Regions from separate parts of the Methylobacterium sp. WL18 genome, predicted to be linked through region 1. Evidence: riboswitches for the same ligand, from Rfam matches in the RefSeq annotation. Region 1 holds a riboswitch; each other region holds the start of a gene.
The links. A riboswitch is a leader RNA that binds a small molecule or an ion and turns the genes downstream of it on or off. The one in region 1 is predicted to bind cobalamin.
Positions count from the first base shown of each region.

Region 2: linked by a shared signal. The riboswitch ahead of FV228_RS10150 (TonB-dependent siderophore receptor) and the one ahead of FV228_RS17595 (TonB-dependent receptor) in region 1 are both predicted to bind cobalamin.
Region 3: linked by a shared signal. The riboswitch ahead of FV228_RS09550 (CbtB domain-containing protein) and the one ahead of FV228_RS17595 (TonB-dependent receptor) in region 1 are both predicted to bind cobalamin.

Region 1 covers NZ_VRVD01000262.1:482-6,373, reverse strand. The annotation lists partial or broken gene FV228_RS17615 (flagellar hook-length control protein FliK) at 1-387, shown strand, start outside; gene FV228_RS17610 (transglycosylase SLT domain-containing protein) at 347-892, shown strand; gene FV228_RS17605 (hypothetical protein) at 1,249-1,659, opposite strand; gene FV228_RS17600 (cell wall hydrolase) at 2,122-2,712, opposite strand; cobalamin riboswitch at 3,131-3,330, shown strand; gene FV228_RS17595 (TonB-dependent receptor) at 3,570-5,594, shown strand; gene FV228_RS17590 (multidrug efflux SMR transporter) at 5,625-5,892, opposite strand, start outside.
Region 2 covers NZ_VRVD01000094.1:59-9,909, forward strand. The annotation lists gene FV228_RS10145 (L,D-transpeptidase) at 288-848, shown strand; partial or broken gene FV228_RS34140 (transposase) at 984-1,293, shown strand; cobalamin riboswitch at 1,397-1,607, shown strand; gene FV228_RS10150 (TonB-dependent siderophore receptor) at 1,717-3,825, shown strand; gene FV228_RS10155 (heparan-alpha-glucosaminide N-acetyltransferase domain-containing protein) at 3,852-5,006, shown strand; gene FV228_RS10160 (carotenoid oxygenase family protein) at 5,324-6,760, opposite strand; gene FV228_RS33025 (hypothetical protein) at 7,298-7,822, shown strand; partial or broken gene FV228_RS10165 (IS5 family transposase) at 7,901-8,644, opposite strand; partial or broken gene FV228_RS10170 (IS701 family transposase) at 8,897-9,851, shown strand, end outside.
Region 3 covers NZ_VRVD01000083.1:1,479-12,093, reverse strand. The annotation lists partial or broken gene secG (preprotein translocase subunit SecG) at 1-262, shown strand, start outside; gene FV228_RS09575 (CTP synthase) at 490-2,118, shown strand; gene FV228_RS09570 (DNA polymerase III subunit chi) at 2,183-2,635, shown strand; gene FV228_RS09565 (peptidase S10) at 2,638-4,209, shown strand; gene FV228_RS09560 (discoidin domain-containing protein) at 4,213-5,568, opposite strand; gene FV228_RS09555 (DUF4424 domain-containing protein) at 5,792-6,814, opposite strand; cobalamin riboswitch at 7,043-7,238, shown strand; gene FV228_RS09550 (CbtB domain-containing protein) at 7,272-7,454, shown strand; gene FV228_RS09545 (CbtA family protein) at 7,471-8,205, shown strand; gene FV228_RS09540 (DUF1636 domain-containing protein) at 8,198-8,611, shown strand; gene cobW (cobalamin biosynthesis protein CobW) at 8,608-9,642, shown strand; partial or broken gene FV228_RS09530 (cobaltochelatase subunit CobN) at 9,715-10,615, shown strand, end outside.

The sequences.
Region 1 (5,892 bases):
CTCAAGATCCAGCTTCGGCCGGAGGATCTCGGGGTCGTCACCGTGGAGATGCGGCTCTCCAACGGCCAGCTCGAAACCCATCTGCGCGCCTCGCAGCCGGAGACCGCCGCGCTGCTGCACAAGGATGCGGCGATCCTCACCGACCTCCTGAGCCACAGCAGCTACCAGGCCGAGGTCACCGTCGGGCAGGCGCGCCCCGCCGAGGCGTCGACCGCGTCGGGCGGCTCGCAATCGCAGGCGTCCCCGTCGTTCGCCGACGGCGGGGCCCGCCCCGGCAACGAGGGCGCCAGACAGCGGCAGGACGCGCAGCGCCAGGCCGGCAACAGACGCGAAGGAGAACGGACGGATGAAGCGGTACGTCCTCGCGACGGCGGCATTTATCTCTAGCGCTGTCCCGGCCGCCGCGAATGTCTGCGAGGCCGAGATGGGGCGCGCCTCCGCCCGCTACGGCGTGCCGCTGGGCGTGCTCTACGCCGTCGGCCTGACCGAGACCGGCAAGCGCGGTTCCCTCCAGCCCTACGCCATGAACATCGCCGGAACCGCCTATTTCGGGACGGGGCCGCGGGACGTGATCGCCCGCTTCACGGAAGCGCGCAGCAAGGGCATCCGCCTGATCGACCTCGGCTGCATGCAGATCAACCACCTCTATCACGGCGGCAAGTTCGGCTCGGTCGAGGCCATGATCGACCCGCACGCGAACGTCGAGTACGCCACCCAATTCCTCCAAGAGCTCAAGAAGCGCGAGGGCAGCTGGACGATGGCGGTGGCCCGCTACCATGCCGGGCCGAACAACAATGCGGCGCAGAAACAGTATATCTGCCGGGTTGTCGCCAACATGGTCGCGACCGGATTCGGGCAATGGACCCCGGCGGCGACGCAGTTCTGCCGGTGATGCCCCTTCGACCGGGGGTGGCCGCGGCCACGCTCGGTCACGGTGGCCGGCGCCGATCCGCCCCGCAGCAGGTCGCGTCGCTTTCGGCCGGGCGTCGAGAGACGCGGACGAGAAACGGATTCTTCAGCGCCAACAGCGCAGATTACTGACCACTCTATGCGGATGCTGCCTATTGGCCGCTCATACGTTGAGCAAGACGGCAAACGCCACCATCCTTCCGGGGCTGGGGGAGCAGGATGAACGACGCACCAGACCCGCCCGACGGCGCGTTCGCCAAGACGCTTCTGCTGTTCGCGGTGACCATCGCGATCATCGCGGTCTCGGCCTACATCCTGATCCGGATGGATTGAGCGCCGTCAGAGGATCTTGCAGCTTCCGTAGCTCATCCTGATCTCGCCGCGGTCCTCCGGATTCAGCTGCGCCTCGACGAAGTTCAGCTTGTTCAGGTCGATCAGAAGGAAATACACGCCGTTCTGGCACTTGATCGCGTTGCGCGGCGTCCGTTCGTTCAAGCGCGGCGACGCCACCTGACATTCGTAATAGTCGGAGCGCCCGGCGGAGAGGACGGTCAGCAAGCCGCCGCCGGAGACCATCGAGAAGGTCCGCGCCCGGTGCGGCTGCGGCTTCGCGCCCTCGGGGCCCGGGGCCGCGTCGAGCCCCACCGACACGTCCTCCGTACAGGTCATCGGGCGGCGCAACTGAGAGGCTGCCGGTGCAATGCTCAGGATGAGGACCGCACCAGCGAGCGCTACCCTGTGGGCGATCATCGGCGGCAGATCCGTGATTCGTGGGTAGTTCTAACCGACAAGCTAAGGCGTCGTCCGGCGATGTAAATCGCGCCTCCGCGGGTCGCGAAGCCGATCAACAGATTTACCGTCGCGCGCGATGTCACTTCATCTGCCATGACCGGTCAAGATGGTGCGATCGACAACACCGGCTCGTTCTATGCCGGTGGATCCGCGTCCCTGGCGGGAACCGCGTCCCGATGTATCGGGCGCGGCGGGATCCGCACGCGACGCGAGCGGATTGTCACGGGGCGCAGGCGCGCGAAAAGGGGAGGGACCCCGGCTGGAACCGCGATCCGGATCCGGCAGGGCCGTCCGGATCGTTGCGCCTGCCGCGCGCGGCTCGAGGTCGCGCTCCGACGACGTGGCTCCGGTTCGTCGCAGGAGCGCGCGTCAAAACAAGAGCTTAGAGCCGTTCCCGACCCAACGCGGTCGGGCACGGCTTTAGCGCGTCGGCGCAGCCGGGCCGGCCGCGTAGCTCGACACCGACGGGGGCAGGGCGGCGGGCGCCGGCGTTTCCGCCTTGGCGGCGCGGGTGTTGCGCTTCTCGTAGAAGGCGTTGCCGCCGGCCACGGCCACGTAGTGCATGTTCTTGTACGGGAAGTGGTGGCCGGCCGTGTGGAAATACATCGCCTTCCCGACCTTCGGGTGCCGCTCGCCCGCCAGCACCGCGTCGGCGGCGTCGGCCACCTTCTGAAGGTCGCGGTCCTGCATCGGCTTGGTCAGGACGCCGGGGGCGAACTGCCCGGGCTGCCCGACCACGGCACAGATGCCGCCCGGGAAGATCGCGGCCTCCATCCGGTTCATGACCACGGTGCCGACCGCCAGCAGGCCGGATTCGTCGCTGCGGTTCGATTCGAAATACATGGCCCGGCCGAGGCAGTCGCGCTCGGCGTCGGTGACCACCATCGACGGCTTGCGGTCGGGGATCGATCCTGTGGTCAGGGGTGACGCGGTGTTGCACGCACCGAGCCCGCCGGCGAGCGCCAGCGCGACCAGCCCGGAAACGGCCTTGATCCTCTCGCTACCCTGCATGCATCAGCGCTCCGTCCTCCGGCCTCGGGGCAGGGCGATCGCCCATCCCGGCGTCGCCACACTCGATCGTTGTACGCGCCAAGCTTGTGTGCACGTTCGCGGCGAGGATGTGGCGGGCCGTCATGCGTGGACCGCCCCGAACGCCGGCCTGCCCGCGCTGGCGGACCGGCGGATGGCCCTGGAACGCGGCCCCCCGGGGGACGGACCGGGGCCGCAGCGGGAGCCGCAGGTCCGGCCGGAAAAACGCTGCGGTGCCAAAACCATAGCGTCGCCCCCGAGCGTCCGGGATCCGAGGGAGCAGCCCCGCGGGCGGCGGATTCTTCCGGCGGAACCGGGAGCCGGGCGGGGGCCCGGTGTCATCCGATAGACACACACGCCGCCAACCGGTGCCGGGACGTTGACGGGACCCACGCCTTGGCCGGAATGTGGCCGGGACGGTTCCCTTCGGGGATCAAAAGGGAACGCGGTGAGGGGGGCTTCCCCGAAGCCGCGGCTGCCCCCGCAACTGTAAGCGGTGAGCCTTCTCGTCACCACGTCACTGGGCCGCCTCGCCCGGGAAGACGACGGGATGGCTGCGACCCGTGAGCCAGGAGACCTGCCGTCCGTCGTGGTCACACGCGAAACGCGCTGGGCGGGGTGTCCTGGCGGGTGCCGGGACGCCCGCGCGAGCGCGGTCGGCGCGGCCTCGTTCGCGGTGACGTGCCACTGCCGTCGCCCGAGGTCCGGTGCCCCATCCTGTCCCGCGCTGTGCGCTCTTGAAACTGTCCGTGCTGACGGCCCTCGCCCTGCTGCCTCCGGCGGCCTCCGCCCGGGACGGAACCCGGCCGAGCCCGGACGCCGAGGCGACGCTCGACGAGATCTCGGTCACCGCGGAGCCTTCCGCGCCGCCGCGGGGCGGGGTGGCCGCGAGTGCCGGCTATGTCGGCGGCGTGACCGGCATCGGCGGCCCGCTCCTGACCGTGGATTCCGCCAGCGCGGGGGTGATCACGGGCGCCCAGCTCAACAGCCGGCCGGTGACGCGTCCCGGCGAGGTGCTGGAGGCGGTGCCGGGCCTGATCGTCACCCAGCACAGCGGGGAGGGGAAGGCCAACCAGTTCTTCCTGCGCGGCTTCAACCTCGATCACGGCACCGACATCGCCCTGTTCCTGGACGGCATGCCGCTCAACATGCGCACCCACGCCCACGGCCAGGGCTATGCCGACATCAACTTCCTGATCCCCGAACTCGTCGGCGTGGTGGCGTTCCACAAGGGGCCGTACTTCGTCCGCGACGGCGACTTCGCCTCCGCCGGCTCGGTGCGGATCGACTATCTCGACACCGTCCAGAAGAACCTCGCGCTCACCGCCATCGGCAGCTTCGGCTACAAGCGGGCGCTCAGCATCGCCTCGACCCCGCTCGGCGACGGCAACCTCCTGGTTGCAGGTGACGCGCAGGTCTATGACGGGCCGTGGGTGGTCCCGGACGCCCTGCGCAAGATCAGCACCGTCGCCCGCTACAGCCAGGGCACGGCGCTCGACGGATTCTCGGTCACCGGCATGGCCTATGCGGGCCGCTGGACCGCCACCAACCAGATCCCCGAGCGGGCGGTCGCGCAGGGGCTGATCGGCCGCTACGGCACGATCAACCCCACGGATGGCGGCGATACGAGCCGCTTCTCGCTGTCCGGCCGCTTCAGCAGCACCGACGAAACCGGCCTGACCCGGGCCTCGGCCTACGTGATCCGCTCGCAGCTCAACCTGTTCAACGACTTCACCTATTTCCTCAACGATCCGGTCAGCGGCGACCAGTTCCACCAGCTCGACCAGCGCATCATCGGCGGCGGCGAGGCGCTGCACATCTTCCAGGGCGACCTGTTCGGGCGCCCGATGGAGAACGAGGTCGGCGTGCAGACCCGGACCGACAGCATCCGGGTCGGGCTGTTCAACACGACGAACCGGCAATACCGCTCGGGCGTGCTCGACGACCGCGTGCTGGAGACGAGCGGGGCCTTCTATTTCGACAACCGGGTGCGCTGGACCGACTGGCTGCGCACCAGCCTCGGCTTCCGCGCCGACGGCTACGCGGCCCGCGTCGCCTCGGACACGCCGGCCAATTCCGGGCGGGCGCGCGATGCCATCGTCAACCCGAAGCTCGGCCTGACCCTCGGTCCGTGGTTCGACACCGAACTCTACGTGAATTACGGCGGCGGCTTCCACTCGAACGACGTGCGCGGGGTGACCGCCACGGTCGATCCGGCGAGCCCCCTGTTCAACATCGCCCGCGCGCCGTTCCTGGTGCCCTCGACCGGCTACGAGGTCGGGCTGCGCAACCGCTCGATCGCCGGGCTGGAGACGAGCCTCGCCCTGTTCCGGCTCGACTTCGCGTCCGAAAACCTGTTCCAGGGCGACACCGGCACCACGGAGCCGAGCCGCCCGACCCGGCGCTTCGGGGTCGAGTGGACGAACCGCTACGCGCTCACGCCGTTCCTGTCGCTGGAGGGCGACCTGACGATCACCAACGCCCGGTTCTCCGACGTCGATCCGGTCGGCACCCGGGTGCCGGAGGCGCCCACCACCATCGCGTCGGCCGGCATCACCTTCGGCGAGCCGCTCGGCTGGTTCGGCTCCCTGCGGTTCCGGTATTTCGGGCCGCGCCCGCTGATCGAGGACAATTCCATCCGCTCGCGCCCGACCGCCCTGTTCAACGGCCGGGTCGGCTACGCCTTCGAGAACGGGGTCAGCGTCTCCCTCGACGTGCTGAACCTGACCAACAGCCGATCCGACCAGATCACCTACGCCTACGTCTCGCGCCTGCCCGGAGAGCCCGCCGAAGGCCTGATCGACCGCGTCTTCCACCCGGTCGAGCCCACGGCCGTGCGCCTCACCATCGCGGGCCGCTTCTGAGCGCGGCCCCGGCGGCCGGGGCGATGCGGCTCAGTGCTGGCCCTGCCCGGAGGCCAGGATGGCCACGCCCACCGCGATGATCGCGATCCCCACCAGCATGGTCGGGCTGATCGCCTCGCCGTACAGCCACGCGCCGCCGAGTGCGGCGCCGATCATGCCGACCCCCGACCAGATCGCGTAGACGACCCCGATCGGCAGCATGTCCATGCTGCTCGACATCAGCCACAGGGCGGTGCCGTAGCCGACCGCCACGATCAGGGTCGGCCCCGGCTTGGTCAGGCCGTCGGCGGCCTTCAGC
Region 2 (9,851 bases), on a different contig from region 1:
CGGGCCAGAAGGGCGACGGATCGGATCACGATCCCGAGATAAGCATGGCCGTCCCCCGGCGCAATCACCCACGGCGTCGCGCCGGCTCGCGGTGTTGCCCGGAGCACACAGGCAGGCCTCGACTCGCCCGCGCCCCCCGGCCGGCCTCAACCTCGCCGCGAAGTCCGGGCCGGTTCGCCCGAGGGATCGCAGCACGGCCGCGACGACCGACGCCGTCGGCAAGAACCGGCCAAGTGACCGGCTAAGCGATCGGCCAAGTGACCGGTAAAGTGAGAGGATGACAGACCATGTCGAGACGGATCGCGATGCTCGCGCTCGCAGGCGCCCTGCTGGGGAGCGCGCCCGCCTCCGCCGGCCCGATCGATAGCGGGCCGCTCGCGGATTTCCTGAACGTCTTCCGAAGCCAGGCGATCCCGCGCGAGACGATCGGCTGGAACAGCACCGAGAAGCCCGGCACCATCGTGATCTCCACCCGCCAGCGCCGGCTCTACTACATCCTCGGGAACAGCGAGGCGATCCGCTACGGCGTCGGCGTCGGCCGGCAGGGCTTTTCCTGGTCCGGTACCAAGACGGTGACGATGAAGAAGGAATGGCCGGCCTGGCGTCCGCCGCAGCAGATGCTGGCCCGCCGCCCGGACCTGCCGCGCTTCATGGCCGGCGGCCAGGACAACCCGCTGGGCGCCCGCGCCCTCTATCTCGGCTCGTCGCTCTACCGGATCCACGGCTCGAACGAGCCCGAGACGATGGGCGCCGCGGTGTCCTCGGGCTGCATCCGCATGACCAACAAGGACGTGGTCGATCTCTACGACCGGGTCCGGGTCGGCACCAAGGTGGTGGTGCGGGACTGACCTGCGCGAGCGCGGGAAGTCTGTCGGCAGGCGAGGGTTGTGTGTCGGCCTGGGCGCGCGAAGTTTGTCGGCGCGCGTCCAGGCCAGCCCGATCATCGAGTTCCGGCCCCGAATGCGTGGGTGGCCTGCTGCCGGTTCCTGCTACGGCTGTACGCGGACGGCGGCTATCAGGGGCCGGCGTTTAAGGCCGGACTGCGCCGGGCATGCCGTCGGCTCAGGCTGATGATCGTCAAGCGCTCCGATTAGGCCAAGGGCTTCGTCGTGCTGCCCAAGCGCTGGATCGTCGATCCTTCGACAGGCTCAGGATGAGGGAACGTTTGCTTGGCTCAACCGGTGTCGGCGCTTGGCCAAGGACTGGGAATGCCGCTCACGCACAGCCCGCGCCTTCCTCTTGCTCGCCGCAATCCGCCCAATGACACGAAAGCTCTGCCAAACAACACAATGATCTCGGACAGACTCTAAGGACAGCCCAAGGAACCGCGCTGTCGCATCTTGGATACACCGGTACATAGAACCTGCTTTTCGAGTTGACGCGATGCGGCAATGCGGCTGATGGTAATCGTGACGGTTCCCCTCGGGGATCAAAAGGGAACGCGGTGAGGACCAACCCATGAGGGTCAGTCCGATGCCGCGGCTGCCCCCGCAACTGTAAGCGGCGAGCTTTCTCACCACCACGTCACTGGGCGGCCTCGCCCGGGAAGACGGTGAGGCGGCGACGACCCGCGAGCCAGGATACCTGCCGTCAGTCGTGGTCACACGCGAAACGCGCTGGGCGGGGTGCCCCGGCGGGTGCGGAAGCATGCGCGTGCGTATGGCTTCGGCCTCGTTCGCGGTGACGTGCCACTGCCGTTGCCCGAGGCCGTCCGCTTTGTCCCGCTCCGCGTCGATCCCGATCCTGCCCGTGCTGGCGCTCGCCTGTGCGTTTCCCTCCCTTGCCACCGCGCAGGCCGCACGGTCCGAAGAGGCCGCCGTGGTCCTCGACGCGCTCTCGGTCGAGGGTACCCTTACCGCCACGCCGACCTACCGGGTGCCGGAGCTCTACAGCGGCACCAAGACGATCACGCCCCGCCTCGACCTGCCGCAGCAGGTCGACGTGATCCCCCGGGAAGTCCTGATTGACACAGCCGCGACCCGCGTCGAGCGCGCGCTCGATTACGTGCCCGGGGTCGGAAAGCAGAACGATTTTGGCGCCCAGAACCTCGCCCTCTACTCCGTTCGGGGATTCGCGACCCAGGACATCTTCTTCAATGGCTTCAACATCGCCCGCGGCTACAATGGCGCCCCCGACACCCAGAACGTCCAGTCCATCGAGGTCCTGAAGGGCCCGGCCGGCGCCCTCTACGGCCGCAGCGATCCGGGCGGGACCGTCAACATCCTGACCAAGCAGCCCGTAGCCCGACCCTTCGTCGAGATGGGCACGCTATTCGGCAGCTTCGGCACCGCCCGCACCACGGTCGATGCCGGCGGTGCGCTGAGCGAGGACGGCAGCGTGCTCTACCGCTTCAACGGCGTCCTCGCCCGCCAGGACAGCTTTCGCGACTTCGTCGGCGGCGACCGGGTGCTCTTGGCGCCCGTGGTGAGCTGGCAGGTCACGCCCGACACCAAGATCACGTTCGAGGCGCAGTACCTGCGCAACCGCCAGACCTTCGACCGGGGCACCGTCGCGGTGAACAACCGTCTCGGCCTCGTCCCGCGCTCACGCTTCTTCGGCGAGCCGGGCGACGATTCCGTGTCCGAGAGCGCGCTCCTGCAGGTGCGGCTGGAGCACGCCTTCAACACCGACTGGCAGCTCCGCGTCGCCACCCACCTCAACACCGGCAGCCTGACCGGCCTGCAGACCGGCGCGACCGGCATCCTCGACGACGGGCGTACGCTCTTGCGCGAGTTCCGCCGGCACGACTTCACCTGGGGCGTCGCCATCGGCCAGGCCGAACTCGTCGGGCGCTTCGAGACCGGGCCCATCGCCCACACCCTGCTGCTCGGCCTGGAGCACGAGCGCTACAACAGCACCGAGAACCTGCTGCGCTCGACCCCGCGCCTCGACCCCTTCGCCATCGACCTGTTCAACCCCGTCTACGGGCAGGCCAAGCCTCCGTTCACGCGCCGCTACAGCGCCAGCGAGAACGTCGGCAACACGGCGGTCTACCTCCAGGACCAGATCGCGCTCAGCCCGGAATGGAAGCTGCTGCTGGGCAACCGCACCGACTTCTACAACCAGACCTTCCGGGACAAGGTCGCGAACGAACGGACCGAGCAGGACCGCACCGGGTTCTCGCCCCGCGCCGGCCTCGTCTACCAGCCGCTGTCGTTCCTGGCCCTCTACGGCAACGTCGCCGCCTCGTTCCGTCCCAACACCGGCTTCGACAGCGCGTCGCGGCCCTTCGCGCCCGAGACCGGGTTCGCCTACGAGGTCGGGGCCAAGCTCGACCTGTTCGACGGCCTCAGCGTGACGGCCGCCGCCTTCCACATCGAGAAGGAGAACGTGCTCACCACCGACCCGGCGGACTTCTTCTTCCAGATCGCCGCCGGGGCGGTGCGCAGCCAGGGCTTCGACGTCAGCCTGGTCGGGCAGGTCACGCCGGAGTTCCGGGTGATCGGCGGCTATGCCTTCATCGACGCGGCGGTCACCCGCGACGAGGTGCTGCGGGTCGGCTCGCCGCTGCTCAACATCCCGCGCCATAGCGGCTCGCTGCTCGGCATCTACGAGATCCAGGCGGGCGACTGGAAGGGTTTTGGGATCGGCGGTGGGTTCCGGGCGGTCGGCTCGCGGCTCGGCGACACCGGCGTCGAGAGCTTCCGCTTGCCGGGTTACATCCTGACGGACGCGCTGGCCTACTACCGCTACGAGAACCTGCGCTTCGGACTCAACGTCGACAACATATTCGACGCGACCTCCTACGAGCGCTCCTACAACACCTTCTGGGTCGGCGTCGGCGAGCCTCGGCGGGTCACCGTGAGCATGACGGCGCGGTTCTGATGAGGGTGCATCCCGGAACGTCCAAGGTGTCGGCGTGCGCACCGGCCGCGTCAGGCCGCATCGGCTCCATCGATGCCCTGCGCGGGCTGGTGATGGTGCTGATGCTCCTCGACCACCTGCGCGAGACCTGGTTCCTGCACGTGCCCGTGGCCGACCCCATCGACGCCCGAACCGCCCTGCCGGCCGTGGCCCTGGCTCGCCTCGTCGTCAGCCTGTGCGCGCCCATCTTCATCGCGCTGACCGGCGTTGCCGCATTCCTGTTCGGTACCCGGCACACGCTGGCCGAGACGCGGGCCTACCTGCTGAAGCGTGGCCTCGTGCTGATGGCGCTGGAGGTCCTCTACCTGTCGGAACTGTACTGGGGCGTGGCCAGTCCGACGCTCTGGCTGCAGGTCATCTGGTGCATCGGCGTCTGCATGATCGTCCTGGCGGCCCTGATCGGTCTGCCACGCCCGGCTCTGTTCGCGGTCGGGCTGTTGATCGTCTGCAGCCATAACCTCCTCGACCCTCTCCACCTCCAGCCGGATCAACCGCTCTTCCCGGTCTGGGCGATGCTGCACCAACGCGACGTCATCGCGTTGCCGTTGGGTCTGGTCGCCAAGACGACCTATCCGGTGATCCCATGGATCGGCGTGATCGTGCTCGGCTATGCGATCGGCCCGTGGTTCCTGCCGAGCGTCGCGGAACGCACTCGCGAGCGCCGGTTCATGGCTCTTTGCTGCTTGATGCTCGTCGCGTTCGCGGTGCTGCGGCTGGTGAATGGCTACGGCGACAAGCCCTGGTTCGCGGTCGAAGGCGATGCGCTCCGGACCACGATGAGCTTCCTCGCGCTCACGAAGTATCCGCCATCGCTGCTGTTCCTGCTGCTGACGCTCGGGATCGGAGCGCTGCTCCTCGTCGCGCTGGAACGGATGCGCGAAGCTTCGGTCGTCGCGGCTTTGGCGGTGTTCGGCGGAGCGCCGTTGTTCTTCTACCTGCTCCACCTCACGATTCTGCGGCTCCTGTACCATGGCGCCGTCGCCATCTGGGGGCCGACGCAGGGCGCCGTGTTCGGCGTCGCGAATTATGGCTGGGTGGTCCTCTGGTATGTCGGACTGATCGCGCCACTCTATTGGCCGACAGCATGGTTCTCGCGCGTCAAGGCGGCTCGACACGATATCGCATGGCTCAAGTATCTCTAGTTCTTTGAGCGTGAGTGAAGCCGGGTGTCCCGGTCTTCGTCTGAGCCTTCAAGCTATGGCTACGGCGACCCTGCGGTTGATCTCATTGATCCGCGCGGGCGGCAGATTTCGGCATCAACCGATGCCGGCTCGCCGTCCCGGCCGGGGCGGATCGCTTGCCGGAAACTCAGCGACGAGCGCGCCACCCTGCTCGACGAGATCCTCCAGCCCGACGCAAATGAGCCGATCCACGCCCGCTGCATCAGAGGGCGGCGAGGTGGGCTATCGCACGCTCTTGCACGTGAACGCGCCCCGGCGCCCCAAGAGCCCGGCAACAGTCACCCGGCGCAATGCTTTGGAAACCAGTTCCCGTGGAAGCCTGGTGGGATCCGATGCCCGAGGTGGACTGTAGCGACGGGCGGCGCCTCGAACGCGTGCGCGTCGAGGACGGTGAAGTCCGTCGTGTCGCTCGCCGTGTCGATGACGAGCCCGACGAGCCACCCCTCGTCCTCGCCAGCCTCTGGCCCCGCCGGCACGAATACGAACTCACCCGGGACACGGGCGGCGCCGAACTCGTGCGTGCGCCGCTCCCCGGTCGCCAAATCGTGTTTGTAGAGCCGTGTCGCGCCGACGAGCTGCGTGTTGCCGTCGGCGGGGACTGAGCCCGTGTAGACGTATCGGTGGGGCCGCCCGAATAGGCGCTCGTCGATCCGGGGGAACTCCTGCGCCGCGGGGTCGATCATCTGCCGATCGACCCGCCCCGTCGTGGGGTCGGCGGTCCAGCGCTCCAGCCGTCCGGGTGCGTCGAAGCCGCCACCGGCCGAGGCGAACACCGTCTCGTACGCAATGACGTCGAGGACCACCTGCCCGTCCGTGGTGTCGTAGCCGTTGGCGACGTGGAAGACGAAGCATGGCTCCACCGTGCACCACGTGATGTCGGCAGCGGTGCCGTGCCGGGGGAGCAGGCCGACGCGGGCGTTGTGGGTGGGGTTCCAACGGAACGGGAAGCGGTGGCCGGCCAGCACAGCCCGCATCGAGAAGGTGACGGGCAGGTCCAGCACGACCGCGAAGCGCGCGGTGATCGCGCAATCGTGGATGCAGGGGCCGTGCTCGACCGGGATCGACACGTCTCGCACGACGCGACCGGCGGGCGAGATGACGACGTGGCGCACGCGGTCCCAGACGCGGCCGTCGTAGGCGATGGCATGTGTCTCACCGGTCGCCGGGTCGCGGTGCGGGTGTCCCGTGAAGGAGCCGGCGAGCGTTCCGTCGAACGGATCGTAGCGTTGGGTTTCCAGGTCCTCTGACAGCGCCACAGGGTAGCTGCCGGCCTCGACCACGGCGAAGGCGCGGCCGCCGATCTCGACGACGTTGGTGTTGACGGTATCATCACCCCGGCGCGGCCCGGGGGCGGCGGGTCGGCCAAGCGCCGCGGACGCCGCGCGCGAGCCGATCCAGCGGTTGCGGTACCACAGCGCTTTACCGCTCTCGATACGTAGACCATGCACCATGCCGTCGCCGAGGAACCAATCGTGACCGCGCGTCGTCGGGCCGGCGGGGTTGGCGCCCATCTTGAGGTAGCGGCCGTCGAGCCCTGCCGGGATCGTCCCGGTGACCGGTAAGTTCCAAAGCGTCAGCTCCTCACGCATTGGCGCGTGGACACCGACGACAAAGGGGTGCGGCGTCCCCGGCAGGCGTAGTCGGCTGCAGGCTGCCACCAATGCTACGAGCCCCTCAGCGGCGGTGCGCAGGCTGGACTCGATAAAGTTCGGCATCGGTCGCTGCCTCGGGGCGGTGCGGATGAAGCACGAGGTCCTTCGTGACGGGGGCGCCCCCCGTTACCGAACGAGAATGACAGGTCTGTCCATAAGGGACGACGCGACACTCTGGCCGACGATGTATCCCCGCGGTCGGCCAACCGAACAAACTGTTGCACCACGTCGACGGCTGGGTCGGCCTCTGATAGCGGCCTGCGGCAACGCCGCTTGGCAGGATGCCACGTCGCACTGATCTTCAGCCGAGGCGCAGGCCAGCGTGAGACCCTGCGGCGAGCCGATCGCGTCGCGATTGTCCCCCGTTTCGAACCCGATCACCGCGATAATCCCGTCCGCCCCGGCTAGCGCTATCACGGGCCCGAGCAAGTTTGTGACGTCCTCGACTGCCCTCCGAACGCGGCGGCTCGGCCTGCGCGCGAGGCAGAGCGGGCGCACTCACGACGGCCTGACAGAACCGTCTGCCCCAAGCCGGAGCCAAGGGGCCCGCCGAAGCCCAGTCGTGAAGCCGGACTGCTGGCAGAAGGAAGGAGGTGCAGCATGGTGGATCGCAGATCCTGGCTCCGTGGCGGCGCGTTGTCGATCGCTGCGCTGTGGGCCTCCTTGACGGCCCTCCCGGCGACGGCACAGGGGATCAACCTGCCCGATGGCGCCGAAGCCGCTGCACGGCTTCCTCCGAGCGACGTGATGGCGAAGGCGCCGCCCCTTCTCGGGGCGGGCCGCGGAGACGAGGCGACGTTCTGGTTCTATGCTGGACAGCTGCGCTATCGCAGCTACCTGGCGGCGCATCGCGATCTTGATCGGACGGGGCACCCGGCCCTTTTCGCCGCGCTGATCGAGACGATCGGGCGGCCGGTCAACGAATATGCCTTCGGCGACGTCACGACGCTGGCGCGTACGATCTCGATGGTCCTGGAATGGGACCGGCTCTATCCCGATCCGTCGCTGGCCGGCCCGGAGCACGAAAAGACGCGAGACGGTCTCGAAGGCCTTCGAAAGCAGATCATGGCCCAGGCCGACAGCATCCGTCGCGAGCGTCAGCAGCGGGGATTGCCGAACCGGTAGGAGCGGCGGACGGGGCCACAGCCGGTGAGGCCACCTGATCCATGGGGGCCAATCCCGCCTTAAAACGCCTACCAACGCTCGGATCTGGTTAACGGTGATGAGGCTTGCGGCGAGGCTGGTGAAGGCCTGGTAGGTGTCCGCGCGCCGCTCGTAGCGAATGGGCAACCGGCGGAAGCGGTTGAACCAGGCGTGGGTGCCCTCATCCTGAGCTTGTCGAAGGATCCACCACCCAGCGGTGGCGGTCGAGCCTCTGGCTACTCTCGACATCGTTCCGGGCGATGCGCGGCCTGATCCCGCATGTGCGGCACTCCCTCCGTCGGGACCTGGCATCGTAGGCCTTGTCGGCGTGCAGCGTGTCGAGGCGTCGGCGACGCCGGTCCCGGCGGCCACTCCGCAGCGCTGGGAGGGCGTCGAGCGTGGGGGCCATCTGCGGCGCGTCGTGGCTGTTGTCGCCGATCAGACGGAAGCCGAGCGGCGTGCCGCGCGTCGCTGACGCGGTGGCGCTTCGTGCCCGGCTTGCCTCGATCTGGCGGGTTCGGGCCGGTGGCAGAGCCCCCTTTTTCGCCGGGACGGAGGCACCGTCCAGGCTTGCTCGGCTCCCATCATCTGTCCGGCGTCGTGCAGGTGCTCCAAGAGCGTCGGATGCAAGCGGCGCCACGCGCCGGCCGCTTGCCAATCGCGCAGGCGTCGCCAGCAGGTCACGCCCGGGCCGCAACCCAACTTGGCCGGCAGCATCGCCCACGGTAGCCTTGAGCGCAGCACGACCAGGATGCCGGTCAGCGCCGCACGGTTCTCGATCGGTCGCCGCCCGCCCTTTGGACGCCGGCGCGTCGTAAGAGGATCGTCTGCTTTTGCCCCGAACTGTCTCCGAAGCGGACGTGCCGCTTCCGGCCAGACTACGCCATGCCGAATCGCCGATGAGCGCGAAACCGGTCGTTCTGCTTTGCGCCCATGTGGGTCATTCAGAGAGCTTTGGCCGCTTCTCCATAGCGGACATTCCGCGCAACGGCTGCTACGCCCGGTGATTAGCATTACAGTTGCATTTTCGACGAGGTTCTGACTCTCTGCGTCACCATGATTCGCGCATCATGGACATCGGGGACCTCGATCGAGGCGACGCTGGAGTTGTGGGCCTCGTCGCTGCGGGAGGTGAAGGGACGCTTGCGCCCGCTGTTTACGCAGGAGCGGGTCGCGGCCTCGGCCGGGGCATTCCTGGATGGGCTGCTCGGCGCGGAGCGGCGCAAGACGGGTTGGATGCGGTCGGAAGCCGCGGGCGATCCCGGGCCCTGGCGTCAGCAAGCACTGCTCGGGCGCGGACGCTGGGATGCGGATGCCCTGCGCGACGTGGTGCGGGACTATGCCCTGGAGACCCTGGCTGACCCGGACGCGGTTCTGGTTCTCGACGATCCTTCGGCAGGCTCAGGATGAGGCCGGCTTTCTCAAGCAGGGTAAAGCCTCGTGCGGCGTGCATCGCCAGTACACCGGCTCGGCCGGCAAGATCACGAACTGTCAGATCGGCGTGTTCGCGGCCTACGCCTCGCGGCACGGTCATGCGTTCATCGATCGGGCCTTGTACCTGCCCAAGACCTGGACCTCGGATCCGGCCCGATTAGCCGCCGCCCACGTGCCGGAGGGCACGAGCTTTTCGACCAAGCCGGGATTGGCGCTGGCGATGATCGAGCGGGCGATCGCCGCCGGCGTGCCGTTCTCCTGGGTGGCGGCCGACACCGTCTACGGGATCGGCGACATCGGACAAGCGCTGCGCCGCGCGGGCAAGGGCTATGTGCTCGGGGTCAAGACCGATCACAGGTTCAATGCCTGGGTCGGCAAGCCGCCTGTGGCCGGCACCGCCGAGGTGATCGCCGACAGCCTCGCTCCGTCGGCCTGGGCGCGCCTGTCGGCGGGAGAGGGGACCAAGGGGGCACGACTGTACGACTGGGCCTATTGCGAGTTGGCCGACCTCGCTGGCGCCGACGACGACCAAACCAGCGTGTGGACGCGCGGGCTCCTGATCCGCCGCAGCCTGAGC
Region 3 (10,615 bases), on a different contig from region 1:
CCAGGCCAACGCCCTGACCCGGGCGACCGCAATCCTGGCCGCCCTGTTCTTCACCACCAGCATGCTGCTCGCCGTGATGTCGCACCGCTCGGCGGCGCCGAAGTCGATCCTCGACACCGGCGCGTCGACGCCCGCCGGCCAGCCGGCCAAGCAGCCGACCGGGGCCGACAACCTGCTCGACACCCTGCGCCAGCAGCAGGACCGGGCGCCCGCGACCGCCCCGGCCCAGCCGGCCGTACCCGAGGCGCCGCAGTCGCGCTGACGCGGCGCATGGCCGAAACGGATACCGGGTCGGCACTGGACGCGCGTGACAACCGGCCCCGTGAGCCGCAAGAGGTCAGGCGGCGGATGAGCGAGGGCCGACGATTCGGCTCAGCTCCGGTCCGCCCTGGCGGGCCGTTCCCGTTGCCCGCCTGATCCCCAACCATTCCATCGCCGGCAGGCTTGCCGTTTGGCAAAGGCCAGCGCTTTCTGTATGGACCGAGGCCCATGACGCGGTACGTTTTCATCACCGGCGGCGTGGTTTCCTCCCTCGGTAAGGGACTCGCCTCGGCGGCGCTGGCCGCCGTACTCCAGGCCCGGGGTTACCGGGTGCGGATGCGCAAGCTCGACCCCTACCTGAACGTCGATCCGGGCACGATGAGCCCGACCCAGCACGGCGAGGTGTTCGTCACCGACGACGGCGCCGAGACCGACCTGGATCTTGGCCATTACGAGCGCTTTACCGGCGTGCCGGCGAGCCGGGCCGACAACATCACCACCGGCCGGATCTACCAGGACATCATCGCCAAGGAGCGGCGCGGCGACTATCTCGGCGCCACCATCCAGGTGATTCCGCACGTCACCAACGCGATCAAGGATTTCGTCCTCGACGGCAACGACACGTTCGACTTCGTGCTGGTCGAGATCGGCGGCACGGTCGGTGACATCGAGGGGCTGCCGTTCTTCGAGGCGATCCGCCAGCTCGGCCAGGAACTGCCCCGCGGCACCTGCGCGTACGTCCACCTGACGCTGCTGCCCTACATCCCGTCGGCGGGCGAATTGAAGACCAAGCCGACCCAGCACTCCGTGAAAGAGCTGCGCTCGATCGGCATTCAGCCCGACATCCTGCTCTGCCGCTGCGATCGGCCGATCCCGGTCGAGGAGCGGCGCAAGCTCGCGTTGTTCTGCAACGTCCGCGAGACCGCGGTGATCGAGGCCCTCGACGTGGCCTCGATCTACGAGGTGCCGCTCTCCTACCGGAAGGCCGGGCTCGACCGGGAGGTGCTCGGCCATTTCGGCCTGGAGCACGGCGAGGAGCCGGATCTCGGGCGCTGGACCACCATATCGGACCGGGTGCGCAACCCCGAGGGCGAGGTCTCCATCGCCATCGTGGGCAAGTACACGGGCCTGAAGGACGCCTACAAGTCGCTCACCGAGGCGCTGATCCATGGCGGCATCAGCCATCGGGTGAAGGTCAACCTCGAATGGATCGAGGCCGAGGTGTTCGAGCGCGAGGATCCCGCGCCGTTCCTCGAAGGCCTGAACGGCATTCTGGTACCCGGCGGCTTCGGCCAGCGCGGGGCAGAGGGCAAGATCCGCGCGGCCCGCTACGCCCGCGAGAAGCGCATCCCGTATTTCGGCATCTGCTTCGGCATGCAGATGGCGGTGATCGAGGCCGCCCGCTCGCTGGCCGGCGTCCCGGACGCCAACTCCACCGAGTTCGGCGAGACCTCCGAGCCGGTGGTCGGGCTGCTGACCGAGTGGCTGCGCGGCAACGAGCTGGAGCGCCGCGCCGCGGTCGGCGACCTCGGCGGCACGATGCGGCTCGGCGCCTACGACGCGCAGCTCGAGCCTGATTCGAAGATCGCTCAGATCTATGGGTCCACGCAGATTTCGGAGCGCCACCGCCACCGCTACGAGGTCAACATGGCCTACCGCGAGCGGCTGGAAGCGAAGGGTCTGCGCTTCTCCGGCCTTTCGCCGGACGGGCTTCTGCCCGAGACCGTCGAGCATGTCGGGCACCCATGGTTCATCGGCGTGCAGTTCCACCCGGAGCTGAAGTCGCGCCCGTTCGAGCCGCACCCGCTGTTCAAGGGGTTCGTCGGCGCGGCGATCGAGCAGAGCCGGCTGGTCTGAGCGCCGGGGCGCGGCTCCGCGCCGCTGCTCGCGCCGTGGCCCCGAACCCTATATCGGTCGGACCGTGACCGAGATCCTGTTTTACCACATGCAGCGACAGCCCCTGGAGAAGGTGCTGCCGAACCTCGTCGAGCGCTCGCTCGGCCGGGGCTGGCAGGCCGCGATCCAGGCGGCCACCGAGGAGCGGCTTCAGGCCCTCGACGACCACCTGTGGACCTATTCCGACGAGAGTTTTCTACCCCACGGAACCGACCGGGATCCCGACGCGGCCGGCCAGCCGGTGGTGCTGACGCTCCGCGACGTGAACCCCAACACGGCCTCCATCCGATTCCTGGTGGAGGGCGCCGACTTGCCGCCGGACGCACAGAGCTACGAGCGGATCTGCATCCTGTTCGACGGGACCGACCAGGACGCCCTGCTGCGCGCCCGCGAGCAGTGGCGCCAGGCCAAGGAGGCGGGCCACACCGTCGCCTACTGGCAGCAGGACGATTCGGGCCGCTGGAACAAGAAGGCTTGACCGTGCTCCTCCGCAAGCGTCTCGCGCATGCCGCGCTCGTCCTGACCCTGGCGGCGCCGCTGCCGCTCCACGCGCAGGACGCACACCATCCCGGCTCGCAAGCGGAGGCCAAGCCGGCGCCGCGCGGGCCGGAGGGCCGACGCCTGCCGCCGGACTCGACCACCCGCCAGAGTGTGACGCTCCCCGATGGACGGACCCTCGACTTTACCGCCACGGCCGGCAGCCTGCCGCTCGTCGACGAGGCCGGGAAGCTTCAGGCCGAGGTGGCCTACGTCGCCTACACGATGGCCCCGCAGTCCGGGCGCGAGCGCCCCGTCACCTTCGCGGTCAACGGCGGTCCGGGGGCGGCGTCCGCCTACCTGAATATCGGGGCGATCGGCCCGTGGCGGCTGCCGACCGGGGGCGCCAGCATCAGCCCGTCGCAACCGGTAGCGTTGACGCCCAATGATGGCACCTGGCTCAACTTCACCGACCTCGTCTTCATCGATCCGGTCGGCACCGGCTACAGCCGGGCCGCGGACGGGAACGGCAAGAGCTACTGGAGCATCGACAGCGACGCCGCCACGCTCGCGGCCGTCATCGCCCGCTACCTGCGGGTCAACGACCGCATGGCGAGCCCGAAATTTTTCGTCGGCGAGAGCTACGGCGGCTTCCGCGGGCCGCTGATCACCGAGAAGCTGCAGGAGGATATCGGCGTTGGCCTGTCCGGCCTGGTGTTGCTGTCGCCGGTGCTGGATTTCGGCTGGCTCGAGACCCCGCGGGCCAATCCCTGGGGCTACGTGCTGAAGCTGCCGTCCCTGGCGGCTGGCGCCCTCGAACGGGCGGGCACGGCGCCGAGCCCGGCTCTGCTCGGCGACGCCGAGGCCTACGCGGCGGGCCCCTACCTCGCCGACCTGCTCAAGGGCCCGGGCGACAAGGCCGCCGTCGCCCGCATGACCGACAAGGTCGCGGCCTTCACCGGGTTCGACGCAGCCTTCGTGAAAGCGCAGGCGGCGCGCCTGTCCACCCGCAGCGTCCAGCGCGAGTTCGACCGGGCGGAGCAGCGCGTCACCAGCGCCTACGACACCGGCATCACCGGCTGGGACCCGAATCCGGACGCAGCGCAATCGGGCTTCGAGGACCCCCAGCTCACCGCACTTCAGGCGCCTCTGACCAGCGCGATGCTCGACCTCTACGCGCGCACGTTGAAATGGCCGGTGCCGAACATGCGCTACGAGTTGCTGAACAATGCCGTGAACCGCGGCTGGACGTGGGGCTCGGGCCGGCAGGCCCCGGAGGCGCTGTCAAACCTGAAGGGCGTGCTGGCGCTGGACGGCCGGCTCCGGGTGCTCGTCGCCCACGGCTTCACCGATCTCGTGACGCCCTACTACGCCTCGAAGCTCCTGCTCGCACAGGTGCCGGCCTACGGCGCCGGGCGGGTCAGCCTCGCGGTCTACCCCGGCGGCCACATGTTCTACTCTCGGGACGATTCCCGGGCCGCGTTCAAGCGGGACGTCGAGCGCCTGTACCGGGATGCCGTACAGGCGCGCGGGGCGATCGCGGACCCCGTCGAGCACCGTGAGGACAAGCCCTGATCCTCAGGCAGCGTCGTCGAAGGCCAGCGCCTCGGCCGGGTACTCGATCATCATCCGGCGCTGCGTGTCGGTGTTCTGCCACTCGCCGACCTTGATGTAGCGCTCCTCCAAATCCCGGACCTCGACCACCCGGTCAATCGACGGGATGCCCCGGAAGATCTGCGGCCAGTTGGACGCGAAGTAGAAGACCTGCTCGACCCGCTCGGACAGGTGGCAGATCGCCGGGCCGAAGGTCCCCAGGCCGAACACGAGGTAGCGGCCGTTCACCAGGGCCGTGACGTCGGCGATCAGCGACTCGCTCTGCGTCTCCACCGGCAATCCGCGGCCCCGCGCGTAGGCCTCGACCTCGGCGATCACCGGGTTCAGCCGGTTCTCGAAGACCAGCTTTACCGAACGGATGCGGCCCTCGCCGAGCAGCCGGTCGATCACCATGCGGTAGAACGCGAAGGGCGGCTGGGGATAATGCGGGTCGACCCAGGTGCTGAAGATGTCGCCCGAGCGGATGTGGATCAGGAGCTGGTCATCAGGCTTGGGCGGGAACGTCGCCGGCAAGCCGTTGAACAAAGGGCGGATCATCCCCTGGATGATCGCCCGTGAATCCGGCGGCGCGTCGAGGCTCACCTGCCGCTGGAACTGCGTCGGATCGAAGAACAGGCCGGACAGGAAATACCCATCGGCCGGCAGCGGCTCGTCCGGCGGCAGGAAGGTGATGCCGTCACAGGTCAGACGCTCGGTCAGGAAGATGACCTTGCTGCGGTCGAACTTCGGAACCGCCACGTATTTCAGGTTCAGCGCCTTCGCGACGGACAGCGCGATGATGTACTGGATCAGGCAATTGCCGAAGGCGCCGTTCTGGTACACCGCCACGCCCACCAGGGCGCGGCTCGTGCGGCCCGGACTGCTCTCCAGGGTGTAGGCGGTGAAGGCGTTGGCGCCGGGCTTCTCGTTCAGGAGCGTCACGTCGAGGCCCAGCATGGCCCGCAGGGCGATCAGGTCGAACGCGGCCTCCTCGCACATGACCCGGACCGTGGCGTTCGGCATCGCGGCCGGAATCGCGACGCGCACGAAGCGCGTCCAGGCGCGCTCATCTGCCTCGATGACGGCAGTGCCCGCACCCGACTCGACCTGACGGAACGCGATACCGGGTTCGGACCAAGATGCGCCGTCCTGCGAGAACAGGATGGCGCCCTCCGCGACCGAATCGCCCTCCCCGCCCGGGATCACGACGACGGACTGGACCGGGAAGCGGCCGCCGAGGTCGAGCTCCAGCCAGGTCCCATCCGCCTCGACGACGCTCTGCGGGGCGCGGCCGGCGGCGAGATCGACGAGGGCGGGTGTCGGGGCGTCTGCCGGGGCCATCGTGTCTCCGAAGCGGTCTGGACCGGACGCGGAGGACGCGGCCGGAAGGCGCGCCCGGCGGTGCCCGTATCGAACCCGGCCCGTCAAGCCCATGGGCCCGCCGTGAGGGCCGTTCCCGATCGGGGGGCAATCGGGAACGGCCCTCAGTTCTTGATACAACGCGCTCGCTTACGCCGAACCGGTATCCACTTCGGCGGCGAGCGCTCGAGACCGCCCGACCGTCTCATCCGCCCGACCTGGTCTTGAGCAGCAGGATATCGATATCCCGCTTCGGAACGTAGTCCCTCGCGATCATCTCGAAGGTCGTCGGGCCGGTCTTCTTCACCTCGGCACCGCAGAACGAGACCAGGGTCGCGGGATCGCCCTTGTCCACGACCAGCTTGAACACGCCGATCGGGCCGGCCCAGTCGCCCCCGGAGGTGATCACGTGGGAGACGGATCGCTCGTAGGCCTGGAACGCCCGGCTGCCGTCGGCACTCGCCCGCCGATACAGGGCCTGGGCCACCCGCTCGAAGGTCGGGTCCGTGCAATATCGGGTCGCGTAGTGCGCCTTCTGCGCCGGGTCGAGGGTCGGCGCGCCGTAGGACAGGCTCGCGAGACCCCCGAGGCTCGGAACGTAGCTCTGGCGGATCGCGATCTCGCGCCCGGCCGGGAAGACCTGCCGGCGCCAGAACTTCGATTTCAGCGTCCAGAGCGGGGCGTCCGCGATCGTCCCGTCCTTGTGCTCCTGCCGCTCCAGGATCCCGGCAGCGATCAGGTCGCGGCGCTGGCGCTCGCCGAGCCGGCGCAGGGCCGCTTCCGTCGCCGCGGTGGTCGGCACGAGCGGGATCCCCAGTGCCTTGAGCTCGGCGGTGATCTCCACGGGCGGTGTGGCGCTCCGCATCAGGAAGGCCCGCTGCTCGACCTGCGCTTCGACCGGCTCGCCATCGACCGCGGCCTGGAGCTTCAGGAAGTTGTCGTGGGCCGGATCGGGAATCGAGACCAGCATCTCGGAGTCGCCGGTGATGTCGGGCATCGGGAACGTGATCGTGGTCTCGATGTCGGCATCGGTCTGGTTCCGGAACCGATAGTCGATCCGCACGGCCTGCTCCGAAAGGTACAGCTCCTCCGCGGCCAGGGCGATCCTGTCGGTCTTCCCCACGACAAGCCCCCCGGCGACGAGCGCGGCGGCGCGGTCGTCGGCCCGGACCGGAAGGGACGCCGCCGCCAGGATGGCGAGGGCCAGCGACAAGGTACGCATCGACATCAACGCTCACGGGTTCGAGAATCGGATACGGACCGGGATCGTCCACGCCGGCCGTTACACGGCGCCGGTGCCGACGGCCAAGCTGCGACGGCGGAAGCGCGCGTCGGCGACTCGCGCCCGGACGCGTTTCGACGCGCCCGGTGACCGCCCGACCCGCATATCCGCGCCGTACCCCAAGAGTCGGAAACGATTCCGCTGCGCGTCCGTTGTGCGAGAGCTGTCATGCGTCTACAACGATGGCGTGACGGTGCCCCGGCGACGGGGTGAAAAGGGAATGCGGTGAGGGGTGCGAACCCCGAATCCGCGGCTGCCCCCGCAACTGTGAGCGGCGAGCGTCTGCCAGTAGGCCACCGGAGCGATCCGGGAAGGCGGCAGGCGCGCCGAGCCGCGAGCCAGGAGACCTGCCGTCACGACGAGATCCCGCAATGCCGCCGGTGGGGCGGCTGGAGACATGTTGATGACCACCTCGACCCTCGCCCCCGTCGCCACCGGCACCCGCGCCGGAGAGCGCCCGGTCGCCGTCGCGCTCGCGGCCTTCCTGGGCCTCGGCCTGCTGTTCATGGCGGGCTTCTCGCCGGCGATCGCGCTGCACAACGCCGCGCACGATTTCCGGCACACCCAGAACTTCCCCTGTCACTGACGCCCCTGGCGCAGGGATGATCATCCGGCTTCTGTCGGCGGCCCTGGCCGCCGGCTTCCTCGCGGCCGTCGTCGTGACGGGCCTCGAGTTGACGCTGACCTCACCACTGATCGTGGCGGCCGAGCGCTACGAGACCAAGCAGACGCATCAGGCCGACCGGGGCCTTCCGGTCGTGCTGGCGCATGCCGGGCACGATCACGCTACCCCCGACGCCGCGCCCGAGTGGCAGCCCGGCGAGGGCCTGCCCCGGATGGCCTTCACGGCTCTGGCAACGCTCGTGGGCGGGGTCGGCTATGCCCTCCTGCTCGGCGCGGCGATCCTGGCCTGCGGCCGTGAGCCGACGCGTCAGGTCGGTGTCGCGTTCGCGATCGCGGGCTTTGCCAGCGTCGCCCTGGCCCCGGGCCTGGGATTGCCGCCGGAATTGCCGGGCAGCGAGGCGGCACCGCTCGCCGCCCGACAGGCGTGGTGGGTCATGACCGCCGCCGCCACCGGGATGGGCTTGTACCTGATCACGATCCGGCGCTCACTGATCGCGATCCTGGGCGGGCTCGTGCTGATCGTGGCACCGCACGTCGCCGGCGCGCCGCTGGCTTCGGAGGTGTCCTCGGAGCTTCCCGCAGCGCTCGCGGCGCAGTTCGCGGCGCGTTCGCTGGCGATCAGCTTCGTCTTCTGGATGCTGATCGGCCTCGGCTTCGGCTGGGCCTGGCAGGCTCTCGGCCACGGAAGCGCGCGCGGGACGGCCCATGCCTGAGGCCGTCCTCCCCGAGACCGTCCTCTACGTCTGCACGACCTGCCGCCGCCCGGGCGACGATCCGGACGGGCCCCGAGCCGGCGCGCGCCTGCTCGATGCCCTGCACGCGCGCAACACGGCCGGGCAGCTGCGGATCGAGGGCGTCGAGTGCCTGTCGGTGTGCAAGCGGCCCTGTTCCGTGGCAGTCGCATCCGGGAACCGCTGGACCTACGTCTACGGCGACATGGACCCGGCCGAGTCGGCAACCACCATCCTGGACGGGCTCGCGGCCTACGCGGCGACGCCGGACGGCATCGTGCCCTGGCGGGAACGCCCCGCCGCATTCAAGACCGGCGTGATCGCCCGCATCCCGCCCTTTCCCGATCCCCGCCCGCGTCCGGCCGGCACCTTGGAGGCTGCGGAATGACCATCGTGACCAAGATCCCCTGCACCATCGTCACCGGGTTCCTCGGGGCCGGCAAGACGACGCTGGTCCGCCACGTCATCGAGAACGCCAAGGGCCGCCGCCTGGCGATCCTGGTCAACGAGTTCGGCGATGTCGGCTTCGACAAGTCGTTCCTGGCCGCCTGCGGCGTCGAGGGCTGCACCGAGGATTCCATCGTCGAGCTGCCGAACGGCTGCATCTGCTGCACGGTCGCCGACGACTTCGTGCCGGCGCTCGAGAGCCTGCTCGGTCGCGCCGAGCCGCCGGAGCACATCCTGATCGAAACCTCCGGCCTCGCCCTGCCGAAGCCGCTGGTCCAGGCGTTCCAGTGGCCGGCGATCCGCTCGCGGGTCACCGTCGACGGCGTCGTCGCCGTGGTGGACGGGCCAGCCGTGGCGACGGGTGCCTTCGCGGAGGATCCCGAAGCCCTGGCCGCCCAGCGCGCCGCCGACACAGCGGTCGATCACGACAACCCGCTGGAAGAAGTGTTCGAAGACCAGCTCCTCTGCGCCGACCTCGTCGTCCTCAACAAGTCCGACCTGCTCGACGCCGAGACCCGCGCCCGGGTTCGTGCCGAGGTCGAGGCGCAGCTGCCCCGCGCCGTGAAGGTGGTGGAGACCGAGAACGGCGCCATCGACCCGCTGGTGCTGCTCGGGCTCGGCGCCGCGGCCGAGGACGACCTCGACGCCCGCCCCTCGCATCACGGCGACGGCGAGGACCACGAACACGACGACTTCGAGACCGTGGCCCTGCCGATCCGCCCCGCCGTCACCGCCGGCGACCTCGCGGCCCGCGTCGAGAAGGCCGCCGAGGCCGCGGGCGTGCTGCGGATCAAGGGCTTCGCCGAGGTCGAGGGCAAGGCCATGCGCCTCGTGGTGCAGGGCGTCGGCCGGCGCGTCGCCCACCATTTCGACCGGCCCTGGCGGGCGGGCGAGAACCGGGACGGGCGCCTTGTGGTGATCGGCCTGAAGGGCTTCGACCAGGGCGCCGTCGCCGCGGCGCTCGCGGGATGATCGCGATCGCGCGCGCTCCCTCGTTGAGACGCTGCGCGCACGCCCGATCCGGCGTGGCCTAGGAGGCGCGCCATGCATCTCGTCCGCATCGATACGGTCTCCCTCGACGAGGGCGAGGCGGCGGTGGATCTCGGGCAGGAGCCCGGCGATCTCGTCGTGCTGTCGTTCACTGACAGCGACCTCGCCGGCATCGGCCAAGCCCATGCCACAGAGCCCGGGCTGCCGAGCCTACGGCTCGCCAAGCTCGCCAAGCTCCGGCACCCGATGTCGGTGGACCTCTACGTCGAGCGCGTCGTCGCCCGCGCGAAGATCGTGGTGATCCGCTGCCTCGGCGGTCTGGATTACTGGCGCTACGGCATCGAGCGCTGTGCCGCCGCGGCGCGGGCGCACGGCGTCGTGCTGGCGGTGCTGCCGGGCGACGACCGGCCGGACCCACGGCTCGCCGGCTTCTCCACCGATCCGGACCTCGCCGAACAGCTCGACGGATATTTTCGCGCCGGCGGCCCGGAGAACCTGCGGCGGATGCTGCGCCTGCTGGCCGTCCGGATCGGTGCGGGCGGCGTGGTCGAGCCGCCTCAGCCGCTGCCACGAGGGTTTCCCTGGTGCCCCGGCTGCGGCGCGCTGCCTCTGACCATCGCCATCGCGGCAGCCGAGACGGCGGTTCCGCTGGCCGACGTGCGGACCGGCACGGCACCCCTGGTCTTGCTGCTGGTCTATCGCTCCGCGGTGCTGGGCGGCGATACCGCGCCGTTCGTCACCCTGGTCGCGTCGCTGCGCGCCCGCGGCATCGGCGTGCTGCCGATGGCGGTGTCGAGCCTCAAGGAGCCCGAGGCGGCCCGGGCGGTGGCCGAGGCCGTGCGGGCCCGCAAGCCGGATCTGGTGATCGCCGCCACCGCCTTCTCGGCGCGGGAGGACGGGATCGACTTCGTCCTCGATGGCGCCGATTGCCCGGTGCTCCAGGCCTACACGGTCG